Regions from separate parts of the Ruegeria sp. BF7 genome, predicted to be linked through region 3. Evidence: riboswitches for the same ligand, from Rfam matches in the RefSeq annotation. Region 3 holds a riboswitch; each other region holds the start of a gene.

Region 1 (6,204 bases), on a different contig from region 3:
TCGACGTCCTGATCGCCGGGCATTCCCACCTGACTCTGCCCGGTCCCGTGCATGAGGGGCTGAACAATGTCGATGCAGCCCGGGGGCGGGTTCACGGGAAACCGGTGGTCATGCCGGGCCCGGCCGGATCGAATTTGGGGGTGATTGACCTGAACCTCCGCAAGGCGGATGACAGTACGTGGACGATAAAAGACCACAGCACCGAATTGCGCTCGGTTTGCCCGACCCGGTCTGGCGGAGAGGCCCATCCGGTTGCGGAAGACCCTGAATTACTGCGGCTTTTCGCCAAAGGCCATTTGGAAACGCGCCGTCACACGGCTCAACCGGTGGGCCGAACCGATCAGCACCTGCACAGCTATTTCAGCTTTTGCGTTGAGGATAGAGGGCTTGCTTTGGCCGCAGCGGCGCAGGCGGCGGCTCTGCGCCCGTATCTGCAGGGATCGCCCGTTGCGGAGTTGCCCGTTCTGTCCGCGATGGCGCCTTCAAAATTCGGAGGACGCGCCGGGCCGCGGTTTTATACGGATGTGCCACCTGGACAGGTATTCCTGCGTCATATCAACGACCTGTATGTTTTTCCCAACGAATTGCAGGCCGTTGTCGTTAATGGCGCGCAGATCGGCGATTGGCTGGAAATGTCGGCAAGCGTGTTCAACCAGATCAAACCGGGGTTCGAAACCGACCTGGTCGACCCCAGCCGGGCCGGGCATAATTTCGATGTTCTGCAAGGGTTGAGCTATCAGATCGACCTCTCGCAACCTCCACGCTTTGACTCCTCAGGTCATCTGAGCGCTTCTGCACATCGCCGTGTTCACGACATCCGATTAGAGGGCCGTCCCGTAACACCCGACAAGCGCTTTGTCGTTGCGGTGAGCAATTACCGAGCCAGCGGGGGCGGCTATTTCCCTTTTGTCGACCAGGCCGAGCCGATCCGGCTGCCTGCACGACCCGTTCAGCACATATTGCGAGACTACATCTCGGGTGCCCTGCCACGGGACCCGCTGGAAAAAGCGCCCCGCGCCTTTCAGTTTGCTCCATTTCCCGGCGCGACAACCTTGCTCAGAACCGGTCCGAAGGCCCGCGATCACATTGCTGAACTAGAGGAATACACCCCACATCTGATCGGTGCAGACGATGACGGCTTTCTGCTGATCCGTTTGACACTCTGACGGGTTGTCATTTCCGCGTCTGTTGCCTATATCGTGCGTTGAGAGGTTGGCGCGGGCGAGCGCCTCGCCAACCTGGTCAGGTCCGGAAGGAAGCAGCCACAACGAGCCCCGCTTGGGTCGATGTCCAACCTCTCACTTCCTCCCTGTAGCAAACGTAAAGCGCCAGAACCGGCGAAGTCATGCAATCAGCCGTGGCCAAAGGACTGCGTTGCGGCGGGCAAAAGCGCCGATGTGCCCAACTTCCGACAAGCCAAATTCACCGGGTGACAACAGGTGACGGCGCGCATCTGGGCCGTACAGATCGGCCAATCGCCACACCGCATTGGGCGGCACCACATCATCATCCTCGAAGGTAAACAGGTCCACGGGCGTCCCTGACTGCGCCCAGCGCGCATCAGGCAAGGAGATCCCGATCTCGGGCAGGTAGTTGCGCGGTGCGGTGCACCACCGCCGCCACTGCCAATATACCGATGCCGGCAGGTCCGCCCCGAACCCCAGCGCCTTGCCAGGAAGGTACCCCAGGGCTTTCACCGCCAAAGGAGCGTGACCATACCAGAACAGCAAAGCCAGCGCCCGATACGGCCAGGGGTGATCCGATACCGTTACAGGGCCAGAACAGACGCAGATCATGCGGTCGATCTGATCGACGTCGGGCTGAATCGGCCCCAGCATCCCGCCGACTGAATGTCCGATGCTCCACTGCTGCGCATCGGGGAACCTGCGCCGCATTTCAGCCCGGGCCGCGGGCATGTCGACCAAGGCCCAGTCGGCCATCTTGACCCGTGATGCTTTCAGCGATCCGTTCAGAGAATGGCCGAAATCGCTGTAGTCGTAAGTCAGACAGGCCATCCCCCGTTCGGCAGCCAGCCAGCGGGCAAAATGCTGGTAATAATCTCTCGGTACGCCGGTAGCACCGTGAATGACCACGGCCACCCGGGGCGCGGACGCTGGCAGATAAAGGCGTGCCGACAAGGAGCCCGTGCCGGACGGAAACTGAAAGTCCTCGGTCGAATCGGTTTGTGCAGTGTCCAGCATGGTTCGGTCTCCGGATTTTGAACCGATTGGTTCACTTTCTCCAGTCCGCAGTGTTTCCCGTCACAAGTCAACAGTGACCGTACATGACCACACGTCCGCTTGGCCGTGCAAATTGCCCGCTTGACTCGGGTCGCCCGTACCCGCTAGCGATGGCGTGATGGTTCTCGACCCCGATCGTTGGGCGAGATGAAAAGGGAACACGGTGCGGTTCTGCCCCGGTTATACCGGAACGAACCAAGGCCGCGACTGCCCCCGCAACTGTAAGCGGTGAGCAATGCCGAAATACCACTGGCCGAAAGGCTGGGAAGGTCGGCAACGCGATGACCCGCAAGTCAGGAGACCTGCCATCGAACCAAAACCGAAACTCGGGCGGGGTGTCCGGGCAGGTCGTCAGCATGCTGTCACACCTGATCTACGCCCCTTCCTACGCGCGGAGGGCACACAATGATCTGGAAGACAAAGACCCACGAATACTCGGCCACCGTATGCCAGCGAACCGGCAAGACCTGCCCAGCTTTGGCACGGGTCGCGCGTGTCATTACACAGGCGATAGAGACCGCCGCACCTGCAACAACCCCCGATTTTCAGGTCGAAGGCAGCAGTGAACTGACCCATTGCCCCGAAGGTTGCACCGCCCGATTTTGCGCACGGCCTGATCAGATTCGGATCTTTTGCGGCACGGAGTCCGACGTTTCCACCGATTCACTTGATAGGTATGCCGACATGATGTTCGCGGATGTGTTCAGCTCTCTGCCCGCCGATGTTATGGCCAGCCCGCCCTGCGCGATGCTCGAGGTTTTATTGCTGGCCGCAAGTCCGGTTGCGCAACCGGAGCAGCACGCGGCGCTCTAAGCTAGCTGCCCTTTCGGGCGCTGGCCGCCTGCGCCGCCCATTGCAACTGGCCGTCGGTTTCAACGGCGCAGGCCCGTACGGCGCGCAGACGTTTCAGCGCTGCCTCGGGCTGTTCGCCCTGTTCGACCATAAGGCGCAAAGCGACCATGCCAGACCGGCCACAGCCACCCCGGCAATGCACCAACACCCGCCCTCCTCGGGACAGGACTTGTGCCGCCGCTGCGCTGACCTCGGCCCATGCGGCCCGAACCTCTGGCGGTGGCGCGCCAAAATCCGCGACTGGCAGATGCGCCCACCCGATGGCGGCGACGCGAAGATCGTCACCGAATCCGGCGGCACCTTCTTCCAGCATCTCAACCTCAGTGGTCATGGAAACCACCAGATCCGGCTGCCAGTCCCGGATGGTACGAAGATCCTGCAGGTAGTTGCCGCCGCGCCCCGGGATTGGTGAAAGGGCAACCGTGCCATTTCCCACCTGCACGGCGTGAATCGCAAAGAGTCTCAAAAGGTGGCCCTCCTGCGAACGTTTCTACGATGCGTAAACTGTCCTGCAAACCGAATTTCGACTACAGCGGCGGTGGACGCGGGCGGCAGGGGTCTCTACGCTGCATTCCTGAACCGAATCCGACAGAGCAGACATGAACGACACGCCAAGCCCCGCCTATCAGGTTCTTGCCCGCAAATACCGCCCCGAAACCTTTACCGATCTCGTCGGTCAGGATGCGATGGTTCGCACGCTGAAAAACGCGTTCGAGGCCGACCGGATCGCACAGGCCTTCATCATGACCGGCATTCGCGGCACGGGTAAGACCACCACGGCGCGGATCATCGCCAAGGGCATGAACTGCATCGGCCCCGATGGCCAGGGCAAGCCGACCACGGAACCCTGCGGCCAGTGTGAACATTGCGTGGCCATCATGGAAGGCCGACATGTCGACGTGATGGAGATGGACGCCGCCAGCCGCACAGGCGTCAACGACATCCGCGAGATCATCGACAGCGTTCGTTACCGCGCCGCCAGCGCGCGCTATAAGATTTACATCATTGACGAGGTCCACATGCTGTCGACCAGCGCCTTTAACGCGCTGCTCAAGACGCTTGAAGAACCGCCTGAACATGTGAAATTCATCTTCGCCACAACCGAGATCCGCAAAGTGCCGGTAACGGTGCTATCCCGTTGTCAACGCTTCGACCTGCGCCGGATCGAACCTGAGGACATGATCGGCCTGCTTGGCAAGATCGCCGCGGCTGAGAATGCCCAGATCGCGGAAGACGCGCTGGCCTTGATCACGCGCGCGGCCGAAGGGTCGGCCCGGGATGCAACCTCGCTGCTGGATCAGGCGATCTCGCACGGGGCCGGGGAAACCAGCGCCGATCAAGTGCGTGCGATGTTGGGACTGGCCGACCGCGGGCGGGTGCTGGACCTGATGGACATGATCCTGCGCGGAGATGCCGCTGGCGCCCTGACAGAACTGAGCGCACAATACGCCGAAGGCGCAGATCCGCTGGCGGTGCTGCGCGATCTTGCCGAGATCACCCACTGGGTATCAGTGGTCAAGATCACCCCGGATGCAGCCGAGGACCCAACCGTATCCCCGGACGAACGCGCCCGCGGCCAACAGATGGCTGAGGCCCTGCCTATGCGCGTGCTGACCCGGATGTGGCAAATGCTGCTGAAAGCGCTCGAAGAAGTCTCGGCGGCTCCAAATGCGATGATGGCCGCCGAAATGGCCGTGATCCGCCTGACCCATGTGGCCGACCTGCCGAGCCCGGAAGAACTGATCAAACGGCTGCAAGACGCGCCGTCGCCCCCGCCGAACGGAGGCCCCGGTGGCGGTATCGCAGTGTCGTCCCACGCGCCTGTTCAACCTGTTGCTCCTGCGTACACCCCGACCGCACGCGGGCCCGCTGGAGCGCCAACTGCCGCGCTGGCCCAGGACATCCAAGCGGCCCTTGCACGGTATCCCAGCTTTGACCATGTCGTCGAATTGATCCGGACCAACCGCGACGTAAAACTGCTGGTCGAGGTTGAAAACGGAGTGCGGCTTGTATCCTATTCACCCGGTCGGATCGAGTTCACACCTACAGATAACGCTCCTACAGACCTGGCTCAAAGGTTGGGATCAGCACTACAGCGGTGGACCGGAAACCGCTGGGCGGTGTCCATCGTCGCCGACGGGGATGCTGCGACCATTGCCGAGGTTCGAGATGCCGCAGATCTGGCGCTGAAGGCCGAGGCCGAACAGCATCCCTTGGTTCAGGCCGTGCTGATGCAATTCCCGAAAGCACGCATTAAACGGATCGAGACACCGGAGGAACGCGCCGCAAAGGTCGAAACCGAAGCCCTGCCCGAGGTCGAAGACGAATGGAACCCGTTCGAAGAGGACTAGCCGTTGCACGGCCCTTCAACCGACCTGTTGTTTCAAGATGCATGTGATTTTTACCGACCACAATGGGACGGCACACCGGTTACCGCGCTTCAAGTATCAATCATTCTTGCAGCGTCTCCGGTTTCCCTGGCTCTACTCGCGCTCTCAGTTTTTACTATTTGGCCCGGCAACATCTGGATCACGATCTGCGCCTGCCTTGGATGGGCCACCTGTATACAACACATTTTCTTCGAAGACTTGCTGCACGATCCACGTTTTACAGCGCAGGAGATCGGCTGCATTGGACATTCCACCCTGTTCATTGGCGTCGCAATTGCGCTATGTGGAGCAATGATGCTGCACACAGTTTATGTCCGCTTCTTGCGGACCCACTAACGGAGAAAGAACAATGCTCAAAGGTTTAGGCGGTCTCGGCGACATGGCCAAGATGATGAAATCCGCGCAGGACCTGCAAGCCAAGATGACCGAAATGCAGGAAGAGCTGAACAACCTTTTGGTCGTCGGTGAGTCCGGTGCCGGCCTGGTCAAGGCAACCGCAACTGCCAAAGGTGAACTCAAGGGTCTGGACATCGACCCTTCGATTTTCAACGGCGACGACAAAGAGGTGGTCGAAGACCTGATCCTGGCCGCCATAAAGGACGCGCAGACCAAGGCGGCGGAACGCTCTCAGGCCGAGATGGCAAAACTGACCGAAAGCATGGGTCTGCCCGCAGACATCAAACTGCCGTTCTGATAGACACTCCTGACGGAATACCGGCCGG
Region 2 (6,204 bases), on a different contig from region 3:
GCGTCCAGCCAGCGGCTGCGATACAGCGAATAGGACAGGATCAGCAGCAGTCCGACGCAGACCAGTGGGAAGGTTTCCCAACGTGCCAGACCCAGCCCGCCCAGCATCCAGAAGATGACCGTATGCGCCGCGCGGCTGTCGCCCGCGAAGATCAGATAATTGGTGATGGCCGAGAACAGGAAGGAAACCGCCAGTCCGGCAAGGATCAGTTTTTCCGGTGCGCTTGTGCGCATGGCGTGCACCAGCGCAAGCACGATGCCCGACGCCACAAGACCGCCGCAAAACGCCGCCAGCGGCAAGGTCCAGAAACCCAGAATATCGCCGGTCACGGTGATGACGAACACGGCTCCTGCTGCCGCGCCCGAGGATAGACCAAACAGGAAGGGGTCGGCCAGATCGTTGCGCGTGGTGGTCTGCAGAACCACGCCGACAATCCCCAGCCCGGCACCAATGACGGCCGCGAACAATGCGCGGGGCAGGCGCAGGTCAAACACGATCCGGTGCAGCGCCGACATCTCTCCGTCGATCATCCCGGTGCCCAACAGGACAGCGTTGAATGCGTCTGTCGCTGGAATGGGTGTGGTTCCGTAGACGGTCGAAATCAGCAAAAGGACGGTCAGAACGACCGCCCCCAGCACGAGCACAAGGCTCAATCGGTTCATATCAGTTGAGGCCCGGGTGCATGGCGTTGGCCATTTTCGAGATCGCCTCGATATTTGCCGGTCCAGGGGTTAGTTCCTCGTACCGCAGGCCGATCCAGCGCTCGTTCTTCACGGCGTCGGTTTGTGACATTACCGGATGCTCCTGCAGGAACTTGAATGTATCTCCCGCGCCATTGCCGGTCTGGTAGTCCAGCAACACCAGGAATTCCGGGTTGGATGCGGCAACAGCCTCCCATGAGGTGCGACCCCAGCTGGTGTCCATGTCATGGGTGACGTTCTCGCCGCCGGCGGCCGCGATCATCGCATCGGGAATGGCGAATTTACCGGCGGTGAAGGGCGCGTCTGCCGGGCCATCCAGCAGGAAGACACGCGGTTTGGCCAGATCGGCGGTCTGTGCTTCGATCGCGGCCAGTTCTTCTTTCCAGCCGCCGACCAGTGCTTCCGCCTTGTCGTCGACATGCATGACCTTGCCCAGACGCAGCACATCGTCGAACAACAGATTCATGCTGGCTTCGGGGCGATCCTTGTCCAGATGCACGCAGCTTTCGGTCAGGATCATGGTCTTGATGCCAAAAGGCTCCAGAGTGTCGGGTGTCACGTCGCCGCCAGGTTTCATGCCGTAATACCAACCGGCGAAGAACAGGTCGGGTTCAGCCGCAACCAGATTTTCAACGGTCGGGTATTTCGGCGCAAGTTCGGGGATGTTACCGCGCAGGGTGTCGAATTCGGGGCTGGTCTTGTACCAGCCGGTGATGCCGGTCAGGCCCACGATCTTGTCCTGCAGGCCAAGGGCAAAGGCCATGTCGGTCATGTTCATGTCATGAACGACCAGCCTTTCGGGTTGAGATTCGAAAACCAGCGGTTCACCGCAATTGTCAATCGTTACCTCATGCGCGGAGGCGCTGCCTGCCATGGCGGTGATCAGGGCCGCAGACCAGATATGTTTCATTGGGGAGAGTTTCCTTAAGTTAATTTGAAACTGGGGTTCTTCGGATATCCAGTGCCGGGATCACTCGGCCTTCATGCTGGAAACACAGATAATCGACGCCAAACGTGTCGCGCACATGCGCGGGCGTCAGCACTTCGGCCACGGGGCCGAAACTGGTCAGACGCGTGGATTTCATCAGCGCCACGTGGGTGGCAAACTCGGGGATCATGACCAGATCGTGCACGATCATGACCACCGTGATGCCCAGTTCGGCCACCAGCGACAGCATTCTCCCCTTGGCGTCCGGGTCCAAATGGTTGGTGGGTTCATCCAGAAACAACAGAGACGGGTTTTGCGCCAGGGCGCGGGCGATATGCGCGCGCTGGCGTTCACCGCCGGACAGCAGGGCCATCCGCTTGTCCGCCAGTGAGCCCAGCCCGGTCAGGTCCAGTATCCGATCAAGCTCGACCGCGTGGTCTTCGGTGGATCGGTCTGAGCGGATCGGAATCTGACCCAGCGCTACATAGTCTCGCAGCAGCAGCCGACCGTCCGGGAACTCCTGCTGGCTGACAACGGCGATCATGCGTGCACGGTCTTTGGACGACATCTGTTTCAGGCTGCGCCCATCGACAAGGACGTCCCCCAGAACCATCTCAGCTGCACCGCATAAAAGGTTCAGAAGCGTAGTTTTCCCGGCCCCGTTTGGTCCGGCTATGGCCAAAACCGCACCCCTGTCCAGTTCGAAGGATGCTCCCTGTAGTAGGACGTCGCCGTTGAGTGCGTAGTATTCTAGGCCACGCGCGATCAGAAACGCTGAGTTTGTCACGGGTGCACCTCCACGTTCAGACGGGGCATACGAGCCAAGGTTTTGTTGAACAATGCACGCGGACGGTCAGAAGCATTGGTCCAGCCGTCCCCACTGTCTTGGAATTGCCGCGCAAACTGGGCCAGAGCATCAATGTCCTGCGAGGATTTGACGTCACCAAACAGGTATTGCGCTTTGCCAACAGCCTGAAAGCCTACGGTTGTCGGTCGGTCACAACCAGCCATGCAGGAAACCATGCGTATGGAAAACCCGGAAGGTAGCCGGTGCGTCAGCGCCTTTCCGATCGCATGCGCGGCGTCCGTGCCGTTGCAGGTCTCGCAAATCAGCAGGAAGTGTTGGGGGTCGTTTGCCATTGCCCACTCCGCTTATTGCCGAAGCGAGGTGGCGGCAATGTAATAGCGTAACGCGTTCGTCACTTTGCCTCCTTCCGGGACGCCCCGCCCCGGGTTGGTTGAAAACATGATGGCAGGTCTCCTGACTTGCGGGTCTTGGCTTGGCCATCCTTCCCGGCCTGTGGGCCAGTGGATTTATGGCGTCGCTCACCGCTTACAGTTGCGGGGGCAGTCACGGAGTTGGCGCCGGTTAGCGGACCTCACCGTATTCCCTTTTCATCCCCAATTGGGGGAACCATCATCAGATTGACTGCCCGAGATCGCCCAGTGCGTCAATATGAAAGTTTCATCCTGTTCGTTCGTTACTGGCCAGCTCTGAGGCATAAGGGTGGCCAGTTAAGGACGTTGTTCGCAAAAACTGGCTGGAATGATCTCGGCAGGGAGATAGACTCAGATCATGCGATATTGGTTTCACCTTGCAACGATTCTGGCATTGAGCCTGTGCGGTTCTTCTGCGCTGGCGGCACCGGGGGCTGAACTGGAATGGTCCGAATTGCCTGACCCGTCCGTTCAGGTCTTCGAGGACCCCTACCGCGATCTCAGCCCGGAGCAGTTCGACGATCTGATTTTCGTCGTGCGCCTGCGCGGCAGGCTGCGTCAGGAAGTGGGCAGCCCCGATGAGCGGCGGAAGTGGCAGGAGCTTCTGGTCGAAACCGAGAAAGCCCTGGCTGCGGACGGCATCGATATCGACTGGCTGCTGGACCAGCGACTTGTCGTGGCCCAGCGCCGGGATCGTGCCGGTGCGGCCGGAAACCCTGAATTCGACGGTCAAACGGTGACGATGGCGGGGTTTGCCATTCCGGCGCCGCCCGATGCGGATGGGCACCCCATCGCTTATCTGGTGCCTCAGCCCGGTATGTGCAGCCACTTGCCGCCGCCGCCGCCCAATCAGATGATCCGGGTACGGCTGAACGGCGACTGGGAGCCCGGTTACGTCCACGAGCCGGTTCGTTTGACCGGAAAGCTGACCATCGATCCGTCAGAACAAAACACAATGGTGGTGGATGGGCTGATGCCCATGCGCGCGACGTTCCAGCTGGAGGCCGACAGTGTCGAAACCCTGGAAACACAGGGCGGCGGACTGAAGTGGACGCAGAGCTCGGCCGAACGCTTCCGTTCTGCAGGCAACAGCAAAACCGGCGCGGAGAAGGCGTCTGAGTGACGGGATCACCGGATCGCCCCCCAGGCTGCCTTGCCGATTTCCTCCTGAACAGAACCGATCGTCTTTGGGATTTGAAAAACCTTAATCTCAGGGTGCGCTGAGATTTCTTTTTAGGTGTACAAGTGACGACGATTTGAGCCTCTTCAGAGGTGCTGGATGTATTGATGACACCCATTAACCTTGCAGAGGTTGACCTCGCGGGCGGCGAACAGCGCATGCCGCTGGTGCGCTATTCCCGGCTGTACAGGGCGATTGGCCCATCTATGCGCAGGTATTCGAACGCCGAAACATCGCGATCTTCGCCGAACATCGGGTCAAGTCGAACGCGATGGAATGGCTGGTGGCCTGTGCGATAGTCTATCAGCCCGACCCGGAGCCTTCGCAATATCATGCACTTGCGATGGAAGTCATGAAACGGCAGGGTTGAACGGGCTGTAAATCGCCCTTTATCACAAAGGTGTCGGCAACCCTTTCGAGCCCCAGTGGTCTTAGATATGACGGGTGGAACGCCGCCAAAGTCCTGCCTGCGTAGAACGATCAGGAGCGCATCTATGAAGTATCGCCGTCCGGCCCTTGCCGCCATTCTCTGTGCGCTGCCTGTTGCGGCTCTGGCCGAAACCACGCAAGTCGAGCCGGGCCTGATGGTCGAGCTGAATGCGGTGGAAGAGGTCGAAAGCGCCTGCCGCCTGACCTTTCTGGTCGAAAACCAAACCACAACGTCGATAGACAGTGCCAGTTATCAGGTGGTTATATTCGATGCCGCGGGTGTTTTCGAACGGATCACTCTTTTCGGGTTTCGGGACCTGCCGGCAGAACGCCCGCGGGTGCGTCAGTTTGATATCCGAGGCATCACCTGCGAAAACCTCGGGCGTGTTCTGATCAATGGCGTAAGCAGCTGCACCGTCGGAGGTGCTGACAGCGATATCTGCGACCAGACACCAACCTTGCACAGCCGAACAGAAGTGGAGCTTTTGGGATGAGTTTTCTTGACGCCCTGCGCGAAATCCTGGCCCTTGGCGGGCCGGTTGTCGCCATCCTGATCGCCATGTCCGTGGTGACGCTTGCTGTGACGCTTTACAAGCTCTGGCAATTTGCCGCTTCGGGTGTAGGACGGCACCGTGTGTTGTCGCAGGCGCTGGCAGCGTGGGATGCCGGTGATCACCAGACCGCCCGCGCGCGTCTGGCCAAAAGCCACAGCTATCTTGCGCCGCTGGTCGAAGTTGCGATGGACGCGCCGGATGCGCCCGGCCTGGATCAACGGCTGGATGCCGAGGCCGGGCTGGCGCTGGCCGGGCTGGAACGCGGTTTCCGCTCGCTGGATACGGTGGCGCAACTGGCGCCTTTGCTGGGTCTGTTCGGTACTGTTCTGGGTATGATCGAAGCGTTTCGCAGCCTGCAATCCGCTGGGTCTTCGGTTGACCCGTCGCTGTTGGCGGGCGGCATCTGGGTGGCACTGGTGACAACGGCTGTGGGTCTGGCGGTGGCGATGCCGACCTCGATGGTGCTGTCCTGGTTCGAAAGTCGCACCGCGCGCGAACGGGTGTTCGCCGACAAAGCCCTGCGCACGGTTCTCGTACCGGGGCGGGCGATTCCGCTGGCCGAAGATGCGCAACCCATGGCGGCCACGCCCGGACATGCGTAACCCCGCACCCTTTGTCAGACGACCCATGGCGATGACACCGCTCATCGACGTGATCTTTCTGCTGCTGCTGTTCTTCATGCTGACCTCGACCTTTTCGAAATACGGTGAGATCGAGCTCAGCAACGCCACGACGGGGGGCGCATCGACGGACACGCCACAAGACCGCGCCTTTGTCCAAATAGGGGCTGAGCGACTGGTGCTGAATGGCGCACCCGTGACGCTGGAGGAATTGACGGCGCAGGTAACCACCGGGCAGGTGCTTGTCAGCCTCGATCCTGACACCACGGCGCAACGGCTGGTGGATCTTCTAGTTCTGTTGCGCGGGCGCGAGGGCCTGAGCGTGCTGGTGCTGGAATGATCCGCTATAGCCGCCCCCGCCGCAAACGCGACTCGACCATTGCGCTGATCAATGTCGTGTTTTTGATGCTGATCTTCTTTCTGATCGCGGGCACGGTGGCCACGCCGCTGGACCCCGATCTGGATCTGGTCGACACCTCTGAATTGGACGGGCGCGAGCCGCCGGACGCGTTGGTGCTGCACCAGGACGGCACGCTCAGCTTTCGCGGAGCGCCGATAGAGCCGACAACATATA
Region 3 (6,204 bases):
TAACCTTCGCCCTGAAGATCAGACAGCATTGCTTCGGCTGAAGCCAGCGCGTCGAGGCCAACCGCATGGGCCATCTGCCAGTTCTTGCCGGGGTAGGTGGACAGCACCAGTGCGGGAACCTGATCCGCTTTGGGCTTGTCGTGCAGGTTCAACCAGCCGGTGACGCGGTCGACAATGGCTTCGATCCGCTCAGGCTCGGCACGATGGGCGAAACGGGAATATTCCAGATGCGGATCGCGCTTGCCGGGTTCCTTGAACGAGGCAATGCCGGCCGAAATCCGGCCGTCCACCTCGGGCAGTACCACATGCATGGCAAGGTCGGCAGGCGACAGGCCCCGTTCCGCTTCGGCCCACGCTTTGCGGCGCGAGGTGGCGAGGGCGACCTGAAACACCGGCACGTTTGCCGCGTCCAAGGGCGAAGTGCCCGATGCGCCTTTGCCCGAGAAAGAGGTGGCGTTGATGATCGCTGAGGGCTCCGATACAACGACCTGTTCACGCAGCCATTCAGCGGCGGTTGGCGCTTTCAACGAAGGAGCGAACAGGCCAATCGCATCCAGTCCCCGGTCCCGTAGGCTGCGGATCAGGGCGGCGACCGGAGCAGTGTCGGCCGATGTCAGATAGGCGCGGTAGAAGGTGACGAGGATACGTCTCGCATTGCTTGTGAACGCTATATCCACCGGGATCACGCCGCGGTCCGGGCACCAGACGCCGCAGTCGGGTAAGGTCTTTGCGCCCATCACCGGGCCGGCATAAAGACCCGCTGCCAGCGCCATTTGCGCCAGCGCAGCCTGTGCTGCAACCTCGCCGCCAGTGTCACACAGATGCGCCAAGCGGCGCAGGGTCGAGACCGGTAGGGTGGAGTAATCATCCAGTCGCGTGTCCTCACGCCCATCCGCAGGCAGAACGGCCAGCGCGATGCCTTTGGCCTGCGCCAGCGCCAGAACCTGCTGCAAGCCGTAAGACCAATAAGGAACACCGCCGATCAGGCGGATCAGGATGCCCTTTGCACCCTCCAGAGTTTGTTCAACATATGTGTCGACAGACAGAGGGTGTTTCAGCGCCGTCAGGTTGGCCAGCCGCATCGTCGGCATCCGCCCCTCGGGACCGCCACCACGATGCCAGCCCGCCGCGAAAGCACCAAGGTCGCTGTCGGAAAAGGACAGCACAACCAGATCCGCCGGGCTTTGGCCCAGATCGGTCGGGGGCTCGGTTTCTTCTAACCCGTGGCTTTCGCGGAAGACGACGTGCATGGCTTACTCGGCGGCCTCGGTCACACCCACGAGGATATCGCGGATTGCGGTTTCTTTGATGTCGTCATGCTCGGCAATGACCACCAGACGCGAGCGACGATCCTCGCCGGGTTCCCAGGGGCGGTCGTACTGGTGACGGACGCGGGCGCCAACGGCCTGCACCAGCAAGCGCATCGGTTTGCCCTGAACAGCGGCGTAGCCTTTGACGCGCAGGATGTTCAGTTCGGTGGCCATACGTTCGATCTTGGCGACCAGATCGGCGGGATCGGTTTGTTCCGGCAGTTCGACGATGATACTTTCGAAGTCGTCATGCTCGTGGTCGTGATGGCCGTCGTGATGCGATGGGCGGGCGTCCATGTCGTCCTCGGCTGCTGCTTCCAAACCCAGCACAACGCGGACATCCACTACACCTTCGGCCACTTCGACGACGGGCAGGGGGCGCGGCGCCTCGGCGGCGATGATCTCTTTGGCCTTAGCCACACCTTCGGGACCCGCCAGATCAGGCTTGGTCAGCAAGATGATATCGGCACACGAAATCTGGTCCTCGAACACTTCGGACAGGGGCGTTTCGTGATCGATCGAGTCATCGGCCAGGCGCTGGGCATCAACGGCCTCGACACTAGGGGCAAAACGACCGGCGGCGACGGCCTCGGCATCTGCCAGAGCGATCACGCCATCCACGGTGATTTTGGAGCGGATGTCGGGCCAGTCAAAGGCCTTCAGCAGCGGCTTGGGCAGAGCAAGACCGGACGTTTCGATCAGGATGTGATCGGGGCGCGGCTCCAGCGCCATCAGCGCCTCGATAGTGGGAATGAAATCATCGGCTACGGTGCAGCAGATGCAGCCGTTGGCCAGTTCCATGATGTTTTCCGCTGGGCAATCCGGGATGGCGCAGGATTTCAGTATATCGCCATCTACGCCCACATCGCCAAACTCGTTGACCACAACGGCAAGACGCTTGCCCTGCGGGTTCTGCATCAGGTGTTTGACCAGCGTAGTCTTGCCCGAGCCCAGAAAGCCGGTGATCACAGTGACGGGGAGTTTTTCGAGATTGCTCATTTCAGGGCTCCAATCGGGGGAATGCGGGCCGCACAGTTTTTGCGGAAATGTTCGGGGCGTTCGCGCCATTTGACCAGGCCGTCCTCGGTCGCGAGGTACTTGGTGGCACCTTCGACAATGGTTTCGACATGGTCGTTTTCGTTGAGGTGTTCATAGACAAAGGTCCAACGTTCCAGCCCGCCGCGCAGCACGATGGAACAACCTTCATCACAGTTCGACAGGCATTCCACGGCTTTCAGCGTGATGCCCTCGGGCAGTTCCGCTTGTTCCAGCGCTTTATGAAGCAAGGTGCCGGGCCGTTGCGCGTCGTCCTCGGCAGGCAGGCCACGGCGGCACGTGGTACAGACCAGCAGCTCAACAGGTGCGGTCTCGGTCATGTCTCTCATCCCCCCAAATCCTCCTTGCGGGGGACGGGGTTTCATGCGGGCCACGTGTCGCAACATGGACCCGACACCGGAACACCCCGCCCGGTTTCATCTTCGCGTGCTGGCAGGTCTCCCGGCTTGCGGATGTCAGAGGCGGGCCTCTGTCGGATGTCCCGCCTTCCCGGCCAATTTGGCCAGTGGCTATGGGCACCCTCTCCGGTCACGGTCGCGGGGGCGGCTGCGTTTGACGGATGGCCGTTGACGCATTCCCTTTTCATCCATCCTGGGATGGACACCAACGCAAGCGACATGCGGCACGGGCAGGGGCCTTGTCAAGCGCGAGACAGGGGTAGAAACCCCATAGAACAGAAAAGCGACCAGCTTGTGTCAATCCGCGGCATCCGCCACCAGCCGGTCCTGCAACCACGCGCAAAACAAACCCGCCGCTGCCGTGGATTGCGCGGCCCGTTGAGCGCTGACCAGATAATGCGACTGGGCAAAGGGAATCGCCGGACCCGCAATCGCAATCGGTGCGCCTTGCCGAATTGCGTTTTTTGCGAACCGTTCAAGGATCGTGGCATATCCTGCACCGGCCATCACTAGTTGCAGCGCTGCCACCGTGGTGTCCACAGAATGCCGAGGCGGCTGGTCGGGCGGCGCTATGCCGTTGGCCTGAAGATACCGCGCCCAGTTGTCCTCGTATCCAAGGATGTGAATCAGTGGCCCGTTTGGCAGGGTGATCAGTTTCGCTGAGTCGTCCCCAGCCCGACAGACCGGGACTAGCTTTTCGTCGGTGAGTTTTTGGGATCGCACCCCCGGCCAGTCGCCATAACCCAGCCGGATTTCCACATCCACATCGCCGGGCGTCCCACTATCGTTCCAGATGTGAGAGACAAGTCGGACCGGAATACCCGGATGCTGCGCGGAGAAGTCAGGCAGCTCGGCAGCCAACCAATAGGTCGCGGTCGAAATTGCCGCCCGGATCGTCAGGGTCTGGCGCGAGGCCGGGCCAAACAGACTGTTGGTCGACAGCGCAATGTCGGCCAAAGCGCGCCGAACCGTCAGCGAATAAGACTGCCCCAGCTCGGTCAGTTCCAGACGCCGTGCATTTCGTGTGAACAGCTTTTGACCCAACTCGGCCTCAAGGGACCGAATGTGCAGTGAAACGGCTGTTTGCGTCAGGCCAAGTTCACGCGCGGTTGTGGTGAAATTCAGATGGCGCGTAGCGGATTCGAAGCTGCGCAGCCAAACGGGATTTGGAAGGCGATCCATTTACCACCAAAAATTTTTACCTATATCGCGTATTATTATTCATTTTCGTTTCCGACAGGCAATAGGGATACTCGGCACAAACGGCGACCTTCGGGAGGGTGAAATGAAAGTCGGATTCATCGGTTTGGGTAATGTCGGCGGCAAGCTGTCCGGCTCACTGCTGCGCAACGGAATTGACTTGACGGTCCATGACCTCACCCCCGATCTGGTGGCCGAATACGTGGCCAAAGGCGCCAAAGCTGCCGAAAGCCCGGCGCAGATGATGCGGGATTGTGATGCAGTCATTACTTGTCTGCCGTCCCCGGCCGCCTCGGACACCGTGATGAAAGAGATGCTGCCCGAGGTCGCTCCGGGCAAAATCTGGATGGAGATGTCGACCACCGATGAGACTGAGGTTATGCGACTCGGCGCGATGGTGGTCGAACGCGGAGGCGCCGCGGTCGATTGCCCGGTGTCCGGCGGGTGCCACCGGGCGGCGACCGGCAACATTTCGATCTTCGCAGGGTGCGACCGCGAAACATTCGAGCGGATTTTGCCGTTTCTAACCACGATGGGACGGCGAGTTCTGCACACCGGGGAATTAGGTTCGGCCTCGGTCCTGAAGGTGCTGACGAATTATCTGGCCACCGCCAACCTGATCACCTGTGCCGAGGCGCTGGTGACCGCCAAGGCTGCCGGGATGGACCTCAACACCACCTATGAGGCGATCAAGATTTCCTCCGGTACATCCTTCGTGCATGAAACCGAAAGCCAGGTCATCCTGAACGGATCGCGCGATATCTCATTCACGATGGACCTTGTCAAAAAGGATATCGGGTTGTTCCAGGACGTGGCCGATCGGGCCGGAGTGCCGCTGGAAATCAACCCGGTGATGATCCGCATCTTCGACGATGGCATCGCCCGTTTTGGCGAACGAGAACTGTCTCCGAACATTATCAGGCGGTTAGAGGAGGCCACTGGCCTGGACATCACAGCACCCGGCTTTCCGCCCGAGATGCTAGATGACGAACCGGAAGAACCGGGCTACGAAGTCATCCCGCAGGGCCGAAGGGCGGAATGACGCACTACACGGCGCAATACGGCCAGTTGTCAACGTAGAGCAGTTGAGGCGAGTACCTGTTTTGAAATCGAACCTTACAGAGAAAAAATAGATAAAAAACAAGCACCTAAACGGGTTTTTCTGTCTTTGGAGCCAAGGAACGTTGCGGGGTTTTGGACAGCTCACTTAGCGACCCAGGTTTTCGCTTGCTGCTGCGGATACACGATCCGTCATTTAGGTGAGCCTGCGAACGCCGACCTTTCCTCGGTTGTTTCATTGCACTTTCAGCCCCTCGCGGCAGCGCAGCGATCCTTCGACAGCCATATCGACCGTATTGACGGGCCAGCTCGATCAGGGCGGCCACCGGTCGGTCTTCGCCTGCGCGACCTTGTGGGACGTTCCGTTGCGTGGATCGGTTTTGTCCCAGCACGCGGCAGGCGCGTCTCTCGGAAACGTTCAGCTTGTTGCGTACATGGTTATTGCAAACACGACGACGAGCGGGGTCAAGTAGGGCCGCACGTTCAGGCCGGAAAATCAACCTCTGGATGATTTTCTTTTCGGCCTTCATCCTGTGTAGTTTCCGTCAGGATCAGTTTGTCTGACGTCAGATCTGAAACCGCACGTCGCGGTCTCTCGTTCTCCTTTTGAAGCCGCGTCAGTTTTTTCAACTGGTCCACGCCCATTCCGCCGTATTTCTTTCGCCCGCAAAAACAGGTTTGTTCGACAACGCCAAACTGCCTGACCACATCGAAACGGGACATGCCTTGCCCCATCAGAACTTCCACCTGCCATAACTTCGAGGCAATCTCTTCGGGCTTCGGTCGCTTGTTGGCCATCCTTGGTCCTCCGTTCTCCAAACATAACGGTGGACCAGTTCAGTTGGGGAGGCTCAACTTTCTGCGGAACTTGCACCTAGGATGATTATGCTTTGGACCTCGTTGGAGCTGCGGCCATTGTTGCCAATGCGCCTGAACTCGCCGCTGATGTCAGCAACCCTAAGAGACTCAGAGCGGGATCTGGCTGCCTTGGCGCGAGAAATATCTGGGGGTCTCCCAACTTAGGCTTGGGAATTACGAAAATGCTGTGGAAGCCTATCAGGGCGCACCAGCTGTAGGTGCGCCCATCAGTGCCCCATCACTTTCATTCCAAACGGTCTCGCGCGATCAGCTGGGCAATTGGGAAGAGGCAGAGCAGCTTATCGAAGAACTGCAAAAAAACG

Evidence for each region. A riboswitch is a leader RNA that binds a small molecule or an ion and turns the genes downstream of it on or off. The one in region 3 is predicted to bind cobalamin.
Region 1: another riboswitch for cobalamin. It lies ahead of ACR0IK_RS21445 (hypothetical protein); the one in region 3 lies ahead of ACR0IK_RS00320 (DUF1636 family protein).
Region 2: another riboswitch for cobalamin. It lies ahead of ACR0IK_RS09320 (DUF1636 family protein); the one in region 3 lies ahead of ACR0IK_RS00320 (DUF1636 family protein).

The regions. Positions count from the first base shown of each region.
Region 1 covers NZ_JBQFTM010000018.1:6,736-12,939, reverse strand. Annotated here, with positions in the region: gene ACR0IK_RS21460 (bifunctional 2',3'-cyclic-nucleotide 2'-phosphodiesterase/3'-nucleotidase) at 1-1,166, shown strand, start outside; RNA gene ffs (signal recognition particle sRNA small type) at 1,206-1,304, shown strand; gene ACR0IK_RS21450 (alpha/beta hydrolase family protein) at 1,344-2,201, opposite strand; cobalamin riboswitch at 2,343-2,564, shown strand; gene ACR0IK_RS21445 (hypothetical protein) at 2,646-3,053, shown strand; gene ACR0IK_RS21440 (protein-tyrosine phosphatase family protein) at 3,055-3,558, opposite strand; gene ACR0IK_RS21435 (DNA polymerase III subunit gamma/tau) at 3,692-5,443, shown strand; gene ACR0IK_RS21430 (hypothetical protein) at 5,447-5,818, shown strand; gene ACR0IK_RS21425 (YbaB/EbfC family nucleoid-associated protein) at 5,832-6,176, shown strand.
Region 2 covers NZ_JBQFTM010000003.1:162,933-169,136, reverse strand. Annotated here, with positions in the region: gene ACR0IK_RS09335 (FecCD family ABC transporter permease) at 1-662, opposite strand, end outside; gene ACR0IK_RS09330 (ABC transporter substrate-binding protein) at 664-1,611, opposite strand; gene ACR0IK_RS09325 (ABC transporter ATP-binding protein) at 1,631-2,416, opposite strand; gene ACR0IK_RS09320 (DUF1636 family protein) at 2,413-2,769, opposite strand; cobalamin riboswitch at 2,864-3,063, opposite strand; gene ACR0IK_RS09315 (DUF3299 domain-containing protein) at 3,206-3,970, shown strand; gene ACR0IK_RS09310 (hypothetical protein) at 4,522-4,950, shown strand; gene ACR0IK_RS09305 (MotA/TolQ/ExbB proton channel family protein) at 4,947-5,612, shown strand; gene ACR0IK_RS09300 (biopolymer transporter ExbD) at 5,644-5,970, shown strand; gene ACR0IK_RS09295 (ExbD/TolR family protein) at 5,967-6,204, shown strand, end outside.
Region 3 covers NZ_JBQFTM010000001.1:65,507-71,710, forward strand. Annotated here, with positions in the region: gene cobN (cobaltochelatase subunit CobN) at 1-1,250, opposite strand, end outside; gene cobW (cobalamin biosynthesis protein CobW) at 1,254-2,309, opposite strand; gene ACR0IK_RS00320 (DUF1636 family protein) at 2,306-2,686, opposite strand; cobalamin riboswitch at 2,781-2,989, opposite strand; gene ACR0IK_RS00325 (LysR substrate-binding domain-containing protein) at 3,062-3,946, opposite strand; gene ACR0IK_RS00330 (NAD(P)-dependent oxidoreductase) at 4,050-5,006, shown strand; partial or broken gene ACR0IK_RS00335 (transposase family protein) at 5,200-5,821, opposite strand.